4 regions of the Niastella sp. sgz303648 genome follow, and region 4 is predicted to be linked to each of the others. Evidence: riboswitches for the same ligand, from Rfam matches in the RefSeq annotation. Region 4 holds a riboswitch; each other region holds the start of a gene.

Region 1 (3,172 bases), on a different contig from region 4:
GCCAGCGCAATCTGAAAAGCGGTTTGCCACCTCGGCTGATCGTCGCGCACAAACGACCATTGCAAAATAGTTACCGGACCCGTAAGCATACCCTTCATTAAGCGGCTGGTTTGCGATTGTGCAAAGCGGCTCCACCTTACCGTCATATCGTGCGGGCGGCTTACATCGCCTCCTATGATGGGCGGTTTTACACAACGGCTGCCATAGCTTTGCACCCATCCGTTTTGGGTGAACAAAAACCCATCGAGCTGCTCACCAAAATATTCAACCATATCATTGCGCTCAAACTCACCATGCACCAGTACATCCAACCCAATCTGTTCCTGAATGCGAATGGCATCTATGGTGGCGTTTTCAATGGCCGCTTCATATTGCTGCGTGGTAAGCTCTCCTTTTTTCAGTTTGGCTCTTAACTGGCGTATTACATCGGTTTGCGGAAATGAACCGATGGTTGTTGTTGGGAACATCGGCAACTGAAAGCGTTTGTGTTGTATTTTTTGCCGAAGGCCAAATTCGCTGGTACGTTTTGCATCAGCCTCTTTAATAGCAGTCACCCGTTGTTTTACGGCCTGTTTATGAATGCGTGTTGAGTTTTGGCGACCGGCAATAACCTGTTGATTAATAGCAAGCAATTCGCCATTGCCTTCAGCGATCTGGTTCAGTTCGTTTATTTCAATCAGCTTTTGTTTGGCAAATGCCATCCAGCTTTTGATTTCGGCATCTATAACATTTTCGCCATCGAGATCAACAGGTGTATGCAGCAATGAACACGACGACGACAGCATAACCCTTTCCCTGCCGATAGCAGCAACTGCTTTTTCGATCAGCGCTATTGATCTTTTGTAATCGTTCTTCCAGATATTACGGCCATCCACAACGCCTAACGATAAAGATAATTTAGGAGGAATAACCTGTAATACGTCATCAAGCTGCTGCGGCGCGCGCACCAGGTCAAGATGCAATGCGCAAACGGGAAGATTAACAGCTACGCTGGTATTCTCCTGCAGCCCTTCAAAATAAGTAGCTAACAGAATCTTGAGGTTCGTTTGCTTTCTGATTTCCTGATAGGCATATTGAAAAGCCTGTTGCTGTTTGGGTGTAAGGTCGGTTACCAGAAACGGCTCATCGAGCTGTACCCAAATGGCGCCTGCTTCTTCGAGCCGCTTTAAAACCTTTATATAAACGGGCAACAGTTGTTTTATGAGATCAATTCTATCGAATGGCTTATCAGAAGATTCTCCGGTTTGTTTTTCTTTACCCAATAATAAATAAGATACAGGCCCTATCAATACCGGTTTGGGTAAAATGCCTGTTACACGCCGGCATTCATTGAATTCATGAAACAGTTTATCGGATAATATCCTGAATTGCTGACCGGCCGTGAACTCAGGAACGATGTAATGATAATTGGTATCGAACCATTTTGTCATCTCCATGGCCGTTATATCGAGCCCATGTTGCTGATAACCCCTTGCCATGGCAAAACACAGGTCGATTTCAGCATTGTCTTTAACATCAGTTACCACCGGTGTGTACCTTGCAGGCACAGCGCCCAGCAATAACGACATATCGAGCACCTGATCGTAAAAGCTGAAGTCGTTACAGGGTATTAAATCAATACCCGATTGCTTTTGTAATAACCAGTTTTCTTCCCTGATCTTTTTTGCGGCAAGAAATAATTCGCTTCTGGTTGTGTTGCCTGCCCAATATTGCTCACAGGCTTTCTTTAACTGGCGTTGCGCCCCAATACGGGGGAACCCAGGAGTGTGTGTTAGCATACGCATAAACATTTAATTAAACATTAATGAATAGTATTAATGTCTTTACGTTTAATGAGTATGCTTTCGTGATAAAGTGTTAGAGAGAAACAGTGATGAATGGGGTGATATACTGTTCCTGACTGCTGCTTCAAACCGCGAAAGCATTCGTCTTAATTTGCAGGCAAGTATCTGGCTTCTCCCCACTCTGTGAGTCGGGAATTACAGTTGCGCGACAGCCCGTGAATTGCACACGGTTCCTTTTTAATAATCCACGTTGGTACAACGGGATTAACCTGAAAACAAAGTGTTAAAGTAAAGAACTGAAAGGCGAAGATAGGAAATAATGAATATAGAATGTAAAATGTCGAATATCGAAGTCTTTTACACTTCAACATTCGACATTTATTATTTGATATTCGATATTGCTTACGCTGAGCAGGTAACACAACCATCTTCCATGCTACAGGTTCCGCCGTTGAGCAATTCGCTCTCAACTGCTTCGGCCGATTTGGGAACCACAGGTTCCATCTGGCGACTGCCCTGCTTTTCAACTGTAAACTGAACCGCCTGCGAAGCAGCCTGTGTACGTAAATAATACATACCGGTTTTTAATCCTTTCTTCCAGGAATAGAAGTGCATGGAAGTTAATTTGGCTACGGTAGGACTATCAACAAATAAGTTCAATGATTGCGACTGACAAATATAGGCGCCGCGATCGGCAGCCATATCAATTAATGTACGTTGTTTTATTTCCCAAACGGTTTTGTACAACGCTTTGATATCGGCCGGAATTTCTTCTATATGTTGAATCGACCCGTTCGCTGCAATGATCTTGTTCTTCATGGTATCGTTCCACAAATTCAGTTGCACCAGATCTTTCAGCAGGTGTTTGTTTACGATAATGAACTCGCCGCTTAATACCCTGCGCACATAAATGTTTGAAGTGTAAGGTTCAAAACATTCATTGTTGCCCAATATCTGTGAAGTAGAAGCGGTAGGCATAGGCGCTACCAGCAGCGAATTACGAACGCCATGCTGCATAACTTCAGCTCTTAGTGTATCCCAGTCGTGGCGGTTCGAAGGCTGCACATTCCACAAATCGAACTGGAACTGCCCTTTCGACAATGGTGAACCGGCAAAGGTTTCATAAGCGCCCTGTTCTTTAGCCATGTCTTTACTGGCCGTCATGCCGGCAAAGTAAATGGTTTCGAAAATGTTTTGATTCAACATCTTCGCCAGGTCGCTTTCAAAAGGCAAACGCAATAAGATAAATACATCGGCCAGTCCCTGAACACCTAATCCAATAGGGCGGTGACGTAAATTCGAGCGCTTTGCTTCTTCTATCGGATAATAATTGTTATCGATAATACGGTTCAGATTGCGTGTTACCTGGTAAGTAACTTCATATAATT
Region 2 (3,172 bases), on a different contig from region 4:
AGGCCGAACATGGTTTGAATTATGAAGCAGGCATTAAAAGCAGCTGGTTACAGCAACGCTTATACGTAGAAGTAAATGCTTTTTATTACCAGCTTAAAAATGCCATCGCACGACGGAACGACAGCACCGGAGCAGACTATTTCATAAATGCAGGAAGCACCCGTCAGCGCGGTATTGAATCGCAGGCTTATTACCAGTTGTTACCTAAAGGCAATGGCTTTTTAACCAGCGCACGTATCTGGATCAGTCATACCTGGAACAAATTCCGTTACCAAGATTTTAAAGTGGTAAGTACCGATTTCTCAGGTAACAAGCTGCCTAGTGTTGCTGCCAATATTGTATCGGCCGGTATTGATTTCGCTACGCGGCCCGGCTGGTACACCAACATAACATGGTTTTACAGCGACCCGGTTGCATTGAATGATGCCAATACAGATGTTGCATCATCGTACAACCTCGTGGGCGCCCGTACCGGCTGGCGCACCTCATTTGGCAAAAAAGTAATGATGGATGTGTTTGCAGGGGTAGATAATTTATTTGATGTTACCTATAGTTTGGGTAACGATATCAACGCTGCCGGAGGTCGTTACTACAATGCGGCGGCTGGTGTTAATTATTATGCAGGTGTAGCGTTTCAGTTTAAGTATTAACAGGCTTCATAACAAACAATTGATCTTTATGCATTCAAAGATCAATTGTTTGTATTATAAGGTGTTGCAATGGCTTTAGATATACCGCTCCGCTTTTCCACAGCAGCTTTAAAAAAAATATATTGGAATAAGCCCCCCACCCCCCTATTTTTGCCGCGTGATTGGTTTCTGCCGGCGTAATGTGTCGGGAGAATGAAAAGGGAAACCGGTGTAAGTCCGGTGCTATCCCCGTAGCTGTAAGTTCCTTAACAGTTCTAAGTTTTAAGTTTTAGGTTCTAAGTTAGTTCCTGAGTTTCAAAGTCAGCGAACATAGAACTGAGAACACAGAAATAAGAACTGTTCAGTTCAATCTTTATACCACTGTCGAATAAATTAGCAAAGATGGGAAGGTATTGAACTGCGAACAAGCCAGAAGACCTGCCAGTTGCAATTATTACATCAACGAGCTTTCGGGTGAAAAGCCGGGATGAAATTCGTCTTAACCGCGGAAGACCATTTCATTTCTGTTCGTATTTCATTTTTCCGAAGGTTCATAGTTACATCAAAACTAAACTATGACCATGTTTAAAAAGTTACTCGCAGTATCTTCTCTGGCGCTGAGCCTTGATTCATTTGCACAGGACTCTACATCTTCTTCTTCAAAACAATTAGATGAAGTAATTGTAACAGCCAATAAGCTGGCCCAAAAACAATCTACTACCGGTAAAGTCATTACGGTTATTTCGAAAGAACAAATCGAAAAAAGCAGCGGTCGCACCGTTGGGCAATTATTAAACGAGCAGGCTGGCATTACCATTAATGGCGCCTTAAACAATATTGGAACCAATCAGTCGGTTTACATGCGGGGCGCTGCATCGGGCCGCACATTGATCTTACTGGATGGTATTCCGGTTTATGACCCGTCTCTTTCAGGCAATGAATTTGATCTGAACCTTCTTTCGCTGAATGATATAGAACGGATAGAAGTTTGCCGGGGCGCACAATCTACATTATACGGCAGCGATGCAGTAGCAGGCGTAATCAATATTATAACTGTTAAGCAAAACATTGCCAAACCTGTAAATGCCAAAGCAAGTATCGGCGCCGGTAGTTTTGGCACTTTCAGGGGTAATGTTCAGTTTTTTGGCAAAGCCGATAAGCTAACCTATAGCGCCCGTTATTCAAAAGTGAAATCAAATGGATTTTCAACAGCATACGATAGCACGCATAATCAAAACTTCGATAAAGACGGTTTTAACAGCGATGTAGCCGCTGCCTCTTTGCAATACCAGGCTACACCTGAACTTTCGATAAGAAGCTTTATTCAATATAGCCATAACAAAACAGATCTCGATTACGGAGGTTATAAAGATGACAGGGATTATGTATTGAAAAATAAAAGTCTGATGACCGGCGCCGGCTTCACTTATCGCAGGAACGGGGTAAGTATAACAGGTAATTATCAATACTCAGATGTTACCCGGAATTTTGTAAATGATAGTACTGATGCCGTTTATACAAAATACTTTTCGAACGACAACTATGGCAAGGCTCAATATGTTGAAGCATATGCCAATATTAATTTAGGTAAAGGTTTCAGCTGGCTGCAGGGAGCCGATTACCGGTTCAGCAGCATGAACAGCCAATCGCTTTCCATAAGCGTATTCGGACCATATCCTGATAAAATCAACGATACATCGCATAGCCAGGCTTCGATGTTTGCTTCGCTGTTTTATAATGCACCCAACGAAAAGCTGAATATCGAACTTGGTGGCCGTATGAACGTGCATTCACGCTACGGCAGTAACTATACCTATACTTTCAATCCTTCGTACAATTTCAGCGACCATTTCAGGGTATTCGGAAGTGTGGCTACTGCATTTAAAGCACCCTCATTATATCAACTCTTTTCAGCTTATGGCGATCCTAATCTGAAACCAGAAACTTCAACCAACTATGAACTGGGTGCACAGGCAAAGAATGAATTGGTTTCAGGCCGCGTGGTTTATTTTCAACGCCGTATTAAAACCGGTATCGACTTCGATTACATAAACTACAAATATTTCAACGCTGCCAAACAAACGGTAAAGGGTTTTGAATTTGAAGCAACGGCAAAACCGGTGTATCACCTTACACTTACAGTAAATTACACCTACCTTGATTCAAAAGACGACATACAAAGCCGTGAAACATTTAAGGATACTACCTATCATTATTTGCTCAGAAGGCCCAAACATAACCTGAACGTTACTGCAGGTTATCAGATAAACAGTAAATTTTATGTAAGTGCTTCAGGCAAATATGTAAGCAAACGATATGATGTTGGCGGGTACATGACTAAAGATTTGGCATTGAGCGATTACTTTATAGTGAATGCTTATGCAGAATATAAATTCGTTAAATTTTTAAAAGTATTTGCAGATGCACAGAATGTTACCGACCGTAAATTTTTCGATGTAAATGGATACAATTCAATTCCATTTATGTTTAACGGAGGCATCATCTTAAACCTGTAAATTATAACAGGCAGGGAGTAGTTATTT
Region 3 (3,172 bases), on a different contig from region 4:
CATTTCTTTTAATTACGAACATAATCTAAAAAATTTCTGATTTATAGATTTTGAGAGCTCGGGATTTCTTTAACTGTGACTTTCTAATAAATCACAAAATCCCTAAATCCCAAAATCAGCAATAATTTTAAAAGTCTTCATCGAGCGAAAACTGTTGCGATTCTTTGGTTGTATTTACACCGGCTTTGCGGTAATCGCCCACACGTTTTTCGAAGAAGTTGGTTTTTCCCTGCAGCGAAATCATTTCCATAAAATCGAATGGGTTAACTGCATTGAACATTTTGGGATAACCTAATTCGCTCAGCCATCTGTCGGCCACAAATTCAATGTACTGTTGCATCAGCCGAGAGTTCATACCAATTAAATCAACCGGCAGCGCTTCGGTAATAAATTCCTTTTCAATGCGCACGGCATCACCAATGATCATATACACCTGTTCCTGCGTTAATTGATTTTTCAACATGCTGTACAATAAACAGGCGAACTCACAATGCAACCCTTCATCACGACTAATAAGTTCATTGCTGAAAGTAAGTCCCGGCATCAGTCCTCTTTTCTTTAACCAGAAAATTGAGCAAAAGCTGCCGCTGAAAAAGATGCCTTCCACAGCTGCAAATGCAACAAGGCGTTCGGCAAAATTTCCCTGCTCGATCCAGCGAAGCGCCCATTCGGCTTTTTTCTTAACAGCGGGCACTGTATCAATGGCATGAAACAGGCGATCTTTTTCGTTCGGATCTTTTATATAGGTATCTATCAGCAATGCATACGTTTCGGAATGGATGTTTTCCATCATGATCTGAAAACCATAAAAGCAACGGGCTTCGGGCAATTGCACTTCGCTCATAAAGTTCACTGCAAGGTTTTCATTTACGATGCCATCACTTGCTGCGAAAAATGCCAGTACGTGCGATATAAAATGACGCTCCCCATCATTAAGGCCGGCCCAGTCTTTCAGGTCGCCGCTTAAATCAATTTCTTCGGCAGTCCAAAAGCTTGCTTCATGCTTTTTATACGTTTCCCATATTTGCGGATATTTGATAGGCAGAATAACAAACCGGTCTTTGTTTTCTCTAAGCAACACTTCGTCTTCGTACTGCATAATAATATACTGATTTCAAGGTTAATAATGCGGTACAACAACAGACAGTAACTCCAATACCTCGCGTTAAAATAAAGCTGAAGCATCAATCAATTGCCTGTACCTTATCGGGAAGGTTCCAAACATACCTGAAACGGCAGGTCTCCTGGCTTGTTGAATTGCTGAACACCTTCCCATGGCGCCAAGGCGCCACAGTGGTTTTGAAGAATCAGCTATGTGAATGGGGAGTAGTAGGAGCCATTCACCCAACTTACAGTTGCCCGTCAGCCCGTGATTTGCACACGGTTCCCTTTTAAGCCTGCTAAATGGTATGATCATCAGCCGGCACCGCAACAAATTATTTGTAAGACCCGACAGCGAAAGTAACATGCCTGTGAAATAATCAACAATTGAGTTTTTCACAAGGTGTTGATAGTTTTATAAACAACTTTCAATGATTACTGCACCACCTTCTAACGGTATGCATAAAAGATAGATAAAGAACCGGTTACATGCAATAATATTTCCGGTGTTATAATAAAAACCAATGCGTGATTTTGGTCACGGTTTTTGGGTAATGTAGTATTTAACTTTATGACTGCTTTTGTGAAAAGAAATTACTATGTATCTATCATTGAAAGAGCATTGGGAACATGTGTATCGAACAAAAAACGAGCAGGAAGTAAGCTGGTATCAATTATATCCTGAAACAGCTATTCAGTTTTTAAACTTATTTCAGTTGCCGCATACCGCCCATATTATTGATATTGGCGGAGGCGACAGCCGCCTGGCAGAAGTTTTGCTCGAAAAAGGATATAAAAATATTTGGGTGCTTGACATCTCGGAACATGCTATTGAAAAAGCAAAAACCCGCATGGGCGAAAAAGCTTCGGCAATAAACTGGATAGTGAGCGATGTTACCAGCTTTCAACCACCTGTATTGTTCGATTTCTGGTACGACAGAGCGGCGTTTCATTTTTTAACCGAACCCGAAAAAATTGATCAATATATTAATGTAGCTGCATCAGCGGTAAGCCCCAATGGATATATGGTAATAGGAACATTTTCTGAACAAGGCCCCACAAAATGCAGCGGTCTTCCCGTTACACAATATTCCGATGTAACGCTTGCCAAACGCTTCGAACCGGCATTTGAAAAAATAAAGTGCATCTATCACGATCATACTACACCGTTTAATACGATACAGAATTTTGTGTTTTGCGGGTTAAGGCGGGTTTAAACAGGCCAGCTATAATACTCCGGCGTATCGCACTTTTGCCCGTTTGCCTCTTTTGACCGAATTTCGCCTCCTGTTATTACAACAAAACCCTCAGGCATGACAAATACAGCTGCAAAATCATTATATAGTGAATATGTAACAGCTATGAATACTATTGCCGATTTGCGATATGCAGCGGCCCTGTTGCAATGGGACCAGGAAACTTATCTGCCCCCCAAGGGAGCGCCTATACGCGGTCAGCAAATTGCCACCCTGTCTGAAATAGCCCATCGCCATTTCACCGATGAAAAGCTGGGAGCACAGTTGCAGGAACTGCTCGGCGGGAATCAATTAACAGCCGAAGAAAAAAGAAATGTAGAGCTTACCTGGCAAGACTATTCGAAACAAAAAAAGTTCCCTTCTTCCTTTGTTCGAACTATGGCCGAAGCAGTGAACAAAAGTTTTCACAGCTGGATAGAAGCCCGTAAAGCAAACGATTTTTCAATTTTCGCCAAAGACCTGGCACGCCTGATCGAACTGAAAAAGCAGGAAGCCGATATGCTGGGTTATGAACATCATCCGTACAATGCTTTGCTCGACGATCACGATAAAGGCGCTACCGTTCAATTGCTCGATGGCGTGTTCAATTCAATAAAAAAACCGTTAAAGGACATTCTTGATAAAATACAACAGCAGCCACCTGTCGATGACAGCTTTTTGCACCAACACTTCGATAAGGATAAACAATGGCAGTTTGGTTTGCAGGTTGTGAAAGAACTGGGATACGATATGCAGGCGGGCCGCCAGGATATTTCGGAACATCCGTTCACCGTTAACTTCAACAGCCAGGATGTGCGTATAACTACCCGAATCGA
Region 4 (3,172 bases):
GCTGCTCCTAATGAAGCCGCCAGCAGAATCAGCCAGCTTCCCGAAATGCCCAGCTCTTTAATGGCATATATAGTGGTAATGCTGCCTGCTGATAACATCACAAGCGCTACGCCCAAACCGGCACCTGCCGTAACGCCCAAAATCGAAGGACTTGCCAGTGGATTGCGGAAAAGCGTTTGCATCTGTAAGCCACTCACAGGTAACCCGCAGCCTACGATAACGGCTGTAATTGCCTTGGGTATTCTGATTTGCTCAACAATATATATCCATGCTTCGTTGCTGGCTTTGCCCGATACAATAATATCCAGCACTGCACGTAACGGAATTGATACCGAGCCGAAGGCTATATCTGTTATAAACACGATCAGCAACAGAAAAAACAATGCAGCCAGCTTCGTGAATGAAGCCGCCCATTGGTATTTTCGGGTAGCGGAATAGGAGGCTACGGTCATTATTGTAATTGTTGGTAATAAAACAGTTGGTGATCCGGTAATAATTCAGGATGAAGAATTTTAACCAGGTCGGCGAGGATCAGGCTCGGATTAACGGCGCCTGATTCCCAGTAATCATTGGCGCCTATGTCGTTTATGCGCCTGTTGTTGTTAAACAGCGTTCCTTTCCGATATGAATTGAACTGAGTATAACGTTGATCAGCGGCTGCAATTTCTTCTTTTGTTTTGGCATTGTTCATGTTCAGCCAAAAATCGGCCTTCAGTGCAATAGGGGCCACTGCTTCAAAGTTAAGCGCCAGACTGCCGGTACCTGTTACATTCGCCCAATGATATGATGCACCGGCATCTTTTAAAAATTGTGTCATATAGCTGTCTCCATCAGGAACATACCAGGTTCCTTTAAAAGGCATTCCAACCACTACTTCAGGCTTGTTTGTTACATTTGAAGCCAGCTCTTTTAAGCGGTTGTATTCCTTTTCCATGGCGCCAAATTTCGGGTTCACTACTTCTTCTTTATTCAACAGGGCTGCCATAAGCTTCACCCATTCTGACCGTCCTAACGGGTCGGTTTCGAGCCATTCGGCGTTCATCATCACAGGAATACCGGCGCCGGTGAGGGGCTGGTAGCGTGCGAATGGCGCGTCGGGGCTGCCCATCGTCATTAACAGATCGGGTTTCATGGAAATGATCAACTCATTATTCATGGCGCTGCCATTGCCCACTTCAACTATTTTACCTGATGCCAGATTTTTGCGCACTATGGGCGAAGTAACATATTTTGATTCGGCAAGTCCGATTATTACATCGGCAGCCCCGGCAAAATCGGCCAGCCCTACGTGCATGGAAGAAGTTACCATCAGCTTTTGTACGGGTATCTGTATCACCTGTGCGCCGGGATAACCACCAGGAGCAGGTTTTCCTCTTTGTACCAATACATATTGCAGGGTATCGGTTTTATTTGAAAAACGGTTTACAATTTTTACCAGCTTGTAGTTTTCGAAATATTCTATCGTAAATCCTTTGGAATACAGTAGCCTGGTTTTTGCGGCCACCGGTTTTTCAGCAGTTGAATGAGACGATGGTTTGGTTGCCTGTTTACAGGAAGCCATCCATAAAAACAAAATACAAATGCGGTAAATACTACGTGAACGTAAACCGGTAATGCGGGGCAGAAAAAATTGCTTTCTGCAGTTGAGAAGATGCCTGCTATTTTTCATGATTGCTCTTTGCCTTTCTTCCGAAAGCGGTGAGTGAATTTTATTATCAAGGCAGGTCTTCTGACTTCCTCAAACCCTGGCTTCCTTCCCATCCGTCAGTTGGCGGACAGTGGAGTTGAATGGCCGGTTCTTTATTAAGAGGTTACAGCAGCGGAGACTGTTCCGGACTTACACCGGATTCCCTTTTAAAGCAGCAAATGCGGCTACCTTTGCCGGCGAAAGTAGGAATTATTTTGGGGATATGTGATTTTCTCTTTTTACTACTTAAGAGGGCGCCAGCGCCCTAAATGCAGCAGCGCTAAGAGAATTATCTCTTTCTACTCTTATAACCTCTTAGCTAAAAATGTGTCCCGCGAAGCGGGACTAAAGGTCTGTGTAATTGTTTCAACTACAAAGTTCATCCTGTTTTCAACGTTTGCAGGCTGCACCTCTATCAGCGTAAAACCTAATGCCTCATAGGTTTCTCTGATAGAAGTATACAACTGAACAGCTTCGTCAAATGTTTGCCATCGCTCGGCATCATTTACATAGATGCCCTTCCAGGGTGGTAAAATAAAAACGGTCTGATGGTAAGGATGCTGCTGTAAGGCAGAGTAATAACGATCATCAACAGCAAGTGCGGCTGCTTTCAGGTAAGCAATAATATCGGGGATGCCCCGGTCGAAAAAAGTTGCACCCGTACAGGGAGCCGTTTGCAAATATAAATTTGTCATTCGTTCCAGCACCTTTCCGGCAAAACCTGATAGATTGATCCATGGAAGGCAATCAGAGCCTTTGGCCACTTCTTCTGCAATTAACCGGCGTGATGCTTCTTCTGAACAATGATAACCTGCACTTTTCAATGCCTGCAACAAACTTGTTTTGCCGGCTCCGGGTCCGCCTGTGATGATATATTTTTCGGTGATGTGCAATGGCGCTTTATGTATATATTAAGTAAATAATCAGGGAAATGATCAGAACGGCAAATAAACAAACTTTATGATTGATACTGCTTACCCGCGCAATTTCATGATGCATCACCGTTCTGTCGTTTGTTCCGATATAAGGCTTTTCAACCCGCTTGCCGTGATATATGTTGGGTCCGCCAAAGCGTGTATCCATAATGCCTGCCAGCGCCGCTTCGGGATAACCTGAATTGGGACTTTTATGCTGGTTGCCATATTGAAAAATAAACAAAAAGCCGCGCCGGCTGCCGCTTACCAGCACCATCAGCAGGGCGGTGATACGGGCTGGAATAAAATTCACTACATCATCGAGCCGTGCAGCAAATTTTCCAAACAGTTCAAACCGTTCATTGCGATAACCGATCATCGAGTCAAGCGTATTGATCATTTTATAGGTCATCATACCGGGCACTCCGGCTATAGCATAATAAAACAAGGGAGCAATGATGCCGTCGCTTAAATTTTCCGACATGGTTTCCAGCACGGCTATGCGTATTTGCCGGGGTGTAAGCGCAGCAGTATCCCTTCCTACAATGCGGCTCAATTGTTTGCGTCCCGC

Evidence for each region. Region 4 has a riboswitch for cobalamin ahead of AC59IL_RS29480 (ABC transporter substrate-binding protein). Riboswitches for the same ligand answer to the same signal wherever they lie in the genome.
Region 1: it holds a riboswitch for cobalamin, as region 4 does, so the genes downstream of both, metE (5-methyltetrahydropteroyltriglutamate--homocysteine S-methyltransferase) here and AC59IL_RS29480 (ABC transporter substrate-binding protein) in region 4, are expected to answer to the same signal.
Region 2: it holds a riboswitch for cobalamin, as region 4 does, so the genes downstream of both, AC59IL_RS26270 (TonB-dependent receptor plug domain-containing protein) here and AC59IL_RS29480 (ABC transporter substrate-binding protein) in region 4, are expected to answer to the same signal.
Region 3: it holds a riboswitch for cobalamin, as region 4 does, so the genes downstream of both, AC59IL_RS21000 (ribonucleoside-diphosphate reductase small subunit) here and AC59IL_RS29480 (ABC transporter substrate-binding protein) in region 4, are expected to answer to the same signal.

The regions. Positions count from the first base shown of each region.
Region 1 covers NZ_JCAPSW010000007.1:129,489-132,660, forward strand. The annotation lists gene metE (5-methyltetrahydropteroyltriglutamate--homocysteine S-methyltransferase) at 1-1,778, opposite strand, end outside; cobalamin riboswitch at 1,924-2,072, opposite strand; gene AC59IL_RS20995 (ribonucleoside-diphosphate reductase subunit alpha) at 2,187-3,172, opposite strand, start outside.
Region 2 covers NZ_JCAPSW010000010.1:123,082-126,253, forward strand. The annotation lists gene AC59IL_RS26265 (TonB-dependent receptor family protein) at 1-650, shown strand, start outside; cobalamin riboswitch at 796-1,089, shown strand; gene AC59IL_RS26270 (TonB-dependent receptor plug domain-containing protein) at 1,211-3,145, shown strand.
Region 3 covers NZ_JCAPSW010000007.1:134,026-137,197, forward strand. The annotation lists gene AC59IL_RS20995 (ribonucleoside-diphosphate reductase subunit alpha) at 1-22, opposite strand, end outside; gene AC59IL_RS21000 (ribonucleoside-diphosphate reductase small subunit) at 128-1,099, opposite strand; cobalamin riboswitch at 1,218-1,446, opposite strand; gene AC59IL_RS21005 (class I SAM-dependent methyltransferase) at 1,701-2,318, shown strand; gene AC59IL_RS21010 (carboxypeptidase M32) at 2,415-3,172, shown strand, end outside.
Region 4 covers NZ_JCAPSW010000013.1:124,419-127,590, forward strand. The annotation lists gene AC59IL_RS29475 (iron chelate uptake ABC transporter family permease subunit) at 1-452, opposite strand, end outside; gene AC59IL_RS29480 (ABC transporter substrate-binding protein) at 452-1,669, opposite strand; cobalamin riboswitch at 1,703-1,895, opposite strand; gene AC59IL_RS29485 (AAA family ATPase) at 1,993-2,580, opposite strand; gene cbiB (adenosylcobinamide-phosphate synthase CbiB) at 2,588-3,172, opposite strand, start outside.